2 regions of the Prevotella sp. E9-3 genome follow, and region 1 is predicted to be linked to the other one. Evidence: riboswitches for the same ligand, from Rfam matches in the RefSeq annotation. Region 1 holds a riboswitch; the other holds the start of a gene.
What was found. Region 1 has a riboswitch for cobalamin ahead of L6475_RS11140 (TonB-dependent siderophore receptor). Riboswitches for the same ligand answer to the same signal wherever they lie in the genome.
Positions count from the first base shown of each region.

Region 2: another riboswitch for cobalamin. It lies ahead of L6475_RS00775 (TonB-dependent receptor); the one in region 1 lies ahead of L6475_RS11140 (TonB-dependent siderophore receptor).

Region 1 is NZ_CP091786.1:2,845,695-2,849,114, reverse strand. It holds gene L6475_RS11140 (TonB-dependent siderophore receptor) at 1-1,630, opposite strand, end outside; cobalamin riboswitch at 1,672-1,858, opposite strand; gene L6475_RS11135 (cobyrinate a,c-diamide synthase) at 1,921-3,198, shown strand; gene L6475_RS11130 (cob(I)yrinic acid a,c-diamide adenosyltransferase) at 3,195-3,420, shown strand, end outside.
Region 2 is NZ_CP091786.1:205,044-208,463, reverse strand. It holds gene L6475_RS00780 (YncE family protein) at 1-18, opposite strand, end outside; gene L6475_RS00775 (TonB-dependent receptor) at 66-1,985, opposite strand; cobalamin riboswitch at 2,173-2,358, opposite strand; gene L6475_RS00770 (phosphate acyltransferase) at 2,532-3,392, shown strand; gene buk (butyrate kinase) at 3,411-3,420, shown strand, end outside.

The DNA.
Region 1 (3,420 bases):
TGCTTCCATCGCCCAGATAGGCAGTGGTGATGCCTGAAGGAATCTCGCCTACAGGAACGTTTACCAAAGCTATCATGTGGTCAAGTCGGTTCAGATAGCCGGTGACGGAAGCAGTAAGTTTCCGACCACGGTATTCAATATTAGCAGAATAGTAATTACTGGTTTGAGGATCAAGATGAGTATTGCCGATATTGAAGAAGGTGCTGCTGCCCATAACATGCAGATAGCGATAGTGCAATTCCTTCACGGTAGGCGTTTTGAATCCTTGGCTCCATCCTAAGCGGAAACGGAAATCGCCAGCAGATAACATGGCACTCAACTTTGGCGTGAGGCGCAATCCGAAACTACGATTGTCAACCAGACGAAGTCCGGCTGTAATGTTCAGCCATTCCATCAGGTTGAACTCGTCCTGAACATAAAAGGACGATGTACGGTCGCTGGCTGTTCCCGTTTCTGTGCGATCGGGAGCCTTCAGATAGTCATAACGGTATTCAATGCCTGTATTCAGCGTGTTGCCATAAGGCAGGTAGAACACTCCTTTTAAAAGTCCCATCACACGCTGTTGATCGCTCTGTAGTTTGCTTTGCCCTGGTTTCATCAAAACGGAATACCATTCTCCGTCAAGATTGCCAAATTCCTCGCCTTTCAACAAGATATATTCGTAAGTTCTTTGGGTGTAATCGTAGTAGTAAGCATGTTTGTTCCAGTCAATATCAAGGGTGATGGTATTCTGATGATGGTTCTCGGATTTAGAAGAATTGCTGCCTAATAGCCATTTACTGCCGATAGCAGCCGAAGCATTGTTATAGCGCAGGTTGTAAGTATAGACATCGCAACTGGGATGTGTACCATCCTGAGGACGCAGGATGTTCTTCTTGTAGTAAGTTCCTTCTGCATATAATTCGCTATGGGGAGTAGGCCGATAAGTGAGGCGTTCTGAGAGTTGCCAGTTGTGGAATTTGTTTACAGTCTTGTTCTTGCTGTCGGTAAGCACCGTAGCTTCTGCAAATTCCTCTTTGGTGTTCTGCCAACCGTCATTTCGTTGAATCTGAAAATTTGTCTGTGAAGAGAACTGGCCGAGCGAGAAGGCTAAGGTGTTGTGCTGGCGAAGGTCGTTGTGCGAGCCATATCGGGTGCTATTGTCAACGAATAGTCCCTTTTGGGCATGCTTCTTGGTAATAATATTGATAACGCCAGCCATAGCGTCACTACCATAAAGCGCACTCTGTGCACCTTTTACTATCTCAATCTTTTCAATATTCTGTGGATCAATAAGGCCAAGGTCGTTCTCACCTCCCACATCGCCGTGAATACGCTTGCCGTCGATGAGTATCAGGATATAGTTGTTGCCAAGACCATTCAATTGCATCTGACTACCCATATCGCCCTCGCTGAAAGCAAACGAAGCAGTAAGACCAGAGAGAATATCCTCCAGACTTTTTCCTCCATACTGTCGAAGCATCTTCTGAGTGATGACCTCTGTCTGGACAGGCGCATTCTTCAGCAAGTGCTGGGTACCAGTACCTGTTACAACCACTTCATGGAGTGAGTCTTCTCTCTCCACCGTTTGTGATTCCGCTGTCAGACCTGCCATCAAGAAGGTGGCCAACGTCGCAATCTTTTTTATCATAAAAACAAGTTTGCTTTCCCTCGAGTATATTCCTGTACACGGGTACTAATTCTCTGAAAGGCAGGTATTCTGGCTTCCCCAATCTGTTATACCTTCCCAGCTTTTAGCCAGTGGCGTTATACTAACAAATTCTTTTCAAAGGGGGTTACAGCTGCAGGTACAGCTCCGGGCTTTCACCGGATTCCCTTACACTAGGCGACTACAGCCACCTAATTGCCATTTCGGCTGCAAAGGTATGAATATTTTGGAAATAAACAATCTTTTTAGAAAATAAATTGTACTTTTGCAAAGTGAAATCACAATTCCTTTTAGCAGCTCCAACAAGTGGTTCTGGCAAGACAACAATTGTCAGAGGACTGATGGCTTTGCTGAGCGAAAAGGGATTCAAGGTCCAACCATTCAAGTGTGGACCGGACTATATTGACACGAAATTCCACCAAGCGGTATGTGGAAGGCCCAGCATAAATCTTGACACTTTTATGACAACGCCACAACATGTGTGTGAGTGTTTTGAATACTATGCAGCTGATGCTGAGGTATGTGTGGTAGAGGGTATGATGGGACTGTTTGATGGCTATGACCGGGAGAAAGGTTCTTCCTATGAAATAGCCAGATTATTGAATTTACCTGTTGTGTTGGTGGTCGATGCTAAGTCGGCAGCCTATTCCATGGCTGCCTTGTTGTCGGGTTTTCTGAATTTTAAAAAAGATATTCGGTTCGCCGGTATTATATATAATAAGGTAGGTTCGGAAAGACATTTCCAAATGCTTAAGCAGGTGTGTGACGATTTGGGCGTTGAATGTCTGGGCTATCTGCCCAAATCAGCAGCCTTTGAACAGAGCTCGCGCTATTTAGGTTTGGATTTCTCAACAGAATCAGATGATAGGACTTTGATTCAGACCCTTGATTCAAAGATTGACTGGAAAAGATTATTATCGCTCTCAGCATCTCAATTGAACACTCCGAGCGTTTCGGCTAAACACTCCGAGCGTTCTAATGAAACACACTCTGTATTGATAGCCAGGAACAATGAGAGTTTTTCTTTCCTTTATCAAGAGACCTTGGATAGGTTCGAGAAAGTTAGTTTCTTTGACCCTGAAAAGGATGTCCCTTCTTTCGAAAATATTGATTTACTCTACCTGCCAGGAGGCTATCCTGAAAAACATTTGGCTGATTTGGAAAAGAACGAACGCTGCAGGAAGGCAGTCAAGGAATATGCCGAACAAGGAGGGCGGATTGTTGCTGAATGTGGCGGAATGATGTATCTGTGCAAAGCTATTGTGACTGACGAAAGGGAAGACCCGGAGAATGGAGAGTACTGTATGTGTGGCGTTCTTCCTTATACCATTTCAGCACGAAAAGCCGACAGAAAACTTTCATTAGGTTATCGCCAGTTTGTTCTCGATGGAAAAGAGTATAGAGGTCATGAGTTTCACTATACCCAATTCTTAGGACAGGTGCCAGAAAGTATTGTTCAGGTGTATGACGCTAAGGGAAACCAAGTGCCGACACCTGTGCTCAAATATAAAAATGTATTGGCCAGTTACACACATTTGTACCAGTTATGAAGCGAATCTATACCAAAACAGGCGACAAGGGAGAAACAGGTCTTCGCAATGGCGTGCGAGTGGCAAAAGACGATTTTCGTATTGAAGTCAACGGACAGATTGACCAATTGAATGCGCAGTTGGGAATAGTCCGTTCGCAATTGGGCGATGATGAGGCAGCTCGTGAATTGATTCATGCCATTCAATGTGAACTGATGACCATTATGAGCCATGTGGCAACGC
Region 2 (3,420 bases), 1.1 Mb from region 1:
TTTCACAAAACTAATCATACCTCTCAATTCTCACCTCTCATCTCTCACCTCTCATCTCTCACCTCTCAAAACCTCACCTCCACCCCAACACTGAAGTTTCTCCCCGGCATGGGATAGTTAGCTATCACGTCATACTGCTGGTCCAGCAGGTTGTTCACTTCAGCCAATGCCTTCATCTCACAGCCCATCAACTTGAACCGATACGAGGCTGAGAAGTCGCTGGTGTACCACGGTTGCATATAGTTATAGTCGTTGTTCACCTGAGCGTTCCAGCGTTCGCCGGTATAGAGGAAACTGTAGTTCAGCGACAGCCGTTGCCAGTCCACCCCAACGATGAGCGAGCCCGAATGCCGGGGGATGTAGGGAATCTGATGACGGTAGAATGGTCGTGACGGATTGGTTATGTCAATAGCCTTCTGGTAAGTATATTGCGCACGGACGGTTGTGGTGACGTTGCGGAAAACAGTACCCGACAGCGATCCCACCACATCAAGGCCACGTATGTCCACCTCGCCCAGGTTGAGCATGGTCCAGCGGAACTGCTGTCCTTTAGGATAAGCAATAATCTTATCCTCCACCTTATTATAATAAAAATCGGCCTGAAGAGAGAGAGCCGTTGCCTTCAGGTGCTTGTTCAACAAGAAACCGAAGTCAAACTGTGTGGCCCGTTCAGGTTTCAGGTTGGCACTGCCTATCTCGGTGTAGTAAAGGTCATTGAAAGTGGGCATACGGAAACTTTGCTTCACGTATGCCCGTAACGACAGCCACTTGCCCTTAAAAGGATAGAGGTTGGCAAACAGAGCGGGCGTCAGTTGGCTGTCCTTCTTCTTCGATGTGTTTCGGTAGGTATTGTCGATTATATAGTTTCCCACTACGGAGGCCTGCACCTTCAGTTGACGATAGTCGAAGGCTGTGGCCACTGACAGTATATGGTTCCAACGCGTTGGATAGGCAAAGTTATAGGCATCTGCATTCAGTTTGTTCCAGCGCAGGTCGTAGCTCATTGAGGCGCTCCATCCCGGGAGCAGTTCCACCACATTGGCCGTCGAGAGGTACAGTTCCTGCTGACGATAGGTATTGTCAACGGGCAGCACCGTGGTGTCACGGTTTTGGTAGTGAGTCTGATAGAAGGCATACTTGGCCAGCCACCGGGTGCTGAACTTCTCGCCAAACGACTTTTGCCACGAGGCCTGATAGAAAGTGTTCAGATCCTGTTGCCGCTCACCCCTACTCCACACATTATTCACGATAGCGCCAGGAATGCCTCGGGCGGAGTTATAGAGATAGGCTTTCGCCTGCCACTGTCCCTGTTCGAGTATGCCGTGCAGGTTCAGTTCCAGTCGCTCGGCATGGATATCACCGTTCTGTCGTGTGGCGGTAGTGTCCCAGGCTGTAGTGCCATCCAGGTTCTTCCGGCGATAGCGGAACCTGTACTTTCCGCTGGCCGTCATCACCTCGGCATTGGTGCTCAGGCTCAAGTCATCGGACAGTCGCTCTTCCCATAGCAGTGAGGTACGCAGCAGGTCGCTGGCTCCGTATTTTGCGCGTACCTTCAGATGGGTGCGTTCGCCCACCTTGAACCGAGGCATGCGGGTGCGCATATAGACCGACGAGGCCGAAGCGAAATCGCTGGCAGCCTGAAAGATGGCACTCTTCTGACCGTTGTAGAGGGTAACCTCTTCGATATTATCGAGCGAGAACTGCCCCAGGTCTATCTGACCATTCTGGGCATTGCCCAACACGATACCGTCATAGCTCACTGCCAGATGGTTGGTACCCATGGAGCGCACATCGACCGTCTTCACACCGCCCACGCCACCATAGTCTTTCAGTTGCACGCCCGAGAAATAGCGCATGGCATCGGCCACCGACAGGGCTGAAAGGCGTTCCAGTTCCTCTCCTTTGAGTTGCTGAGAGGGTATAACCTCACGGAAGGTCAGTTTCGACAGCACCACCACCTCGCCAACATGCTGAAGCGAGTCCATGTGCCGACGAACGGTAGGTTTGACCGTATGCTTCACTGGTACGGCATCTGACTGCTGCGATCGGGTCGCAACAAAGGGAACAGCACACAGTAATAGCAAAAGCAGCCTATAGGTCATGCTTCGATTTCCTTCTTCGGTTTTCTTTTCGTTTCAATTCTTTCCCATACGCTCTAACCCTGGAGAAGCGTAAGGATTCTTGTATCATGGCAGGTCTTCTGACTTTGTCGCCCAATGCAAATGTCTTCCCGAAAAAACTCAGTGACTTCGTTACTTGCACCGTGAAAAAGACGACTCACAGCTGCCGGACAGTCGGGGATTCTCACCCCATTCCCTATTAATTAACATCCGTCAAACCATGAATAATTGCTGCAAAAGTAGGCATAAATTATGTAATAGCAAAATAAAAAGTAAAATAAATTTTGGCCATTATTTATCGAATTTTGGCCAAAATTTTAAAAATAATGGCCAAAATTCTGTAAGTATTTCGTATCTTTGCCGAACAGAACACTAAATACTATATAGTAATAGAATACTAACGCAACACCAATGGATACCATTCAGAATCTTGATGAAATGATTGGCCGCCTTATTGCGAAAGGTGGCAAGAAACGTATAGGAGTCATCTGTCCGCGCGACGAGTCAACCCGTAAGGCCGTTGAAGAGGCCACCTCGGCTACCGGTTTTGCCGAGGCCGTTGTATTCGACAACGATGATGTGCTGGTGGCAGCCCAACAGGCCGTAGCCGCTGCACGCGAGGGAAAGGTTGACGTGCTGATGAAAGGCGCCCTCAACACCGACGACCTGCTGCGTGCCGTACTGAACAAGGAGACGGGCATTCTGCCTAAAGGACGTGTGCTGACCCACCTTACCTGCGCCCAGATTCCCAGTTACGACAAGCTGGTGTTCTGTAGCGATGTGGCAGTGATTCCCTACCCCACGGCCGAACAGCGCGAAGAGCAGTTGAAATACCTGTTACAGCTGATGCGCTCGATGGGTGTTGAGGAACCGCGTGTGGGCCTCATCAACTGTACGGAAAAGGTGAACGAGAAGCATTTCCCCGTCACCGTAGAATATCGCCAACTGGTAGAGAAGGCCGCTACAGGAGTATTCGGCCCCTGCATCGTTGACGGTCCGCTCGATCTGAAAACCTGCTTCTCGCCAGAAGCGCTTCATAAAAAAGGTATCAACTCGCCTCTTGAGGGTAGAGCCGATGCCATTATCTTCCCCGACATTCAGGCTGGCAACGTGTTCTACAAGACTATCACCTGCTTTATTCCCGGCGTGGAGACAGCCGCAGTACTGGCTGGCACTCAGGTGCCCGTGGTATTGCCCTCACGCGGCGATAGTCCGAAGAACAAACTCTACTCACTGGCACTGGCCTGCTCACTCTCAGGTACCGAACTATAAGGGAAGAAATCTCAGTCTATGCTCATAT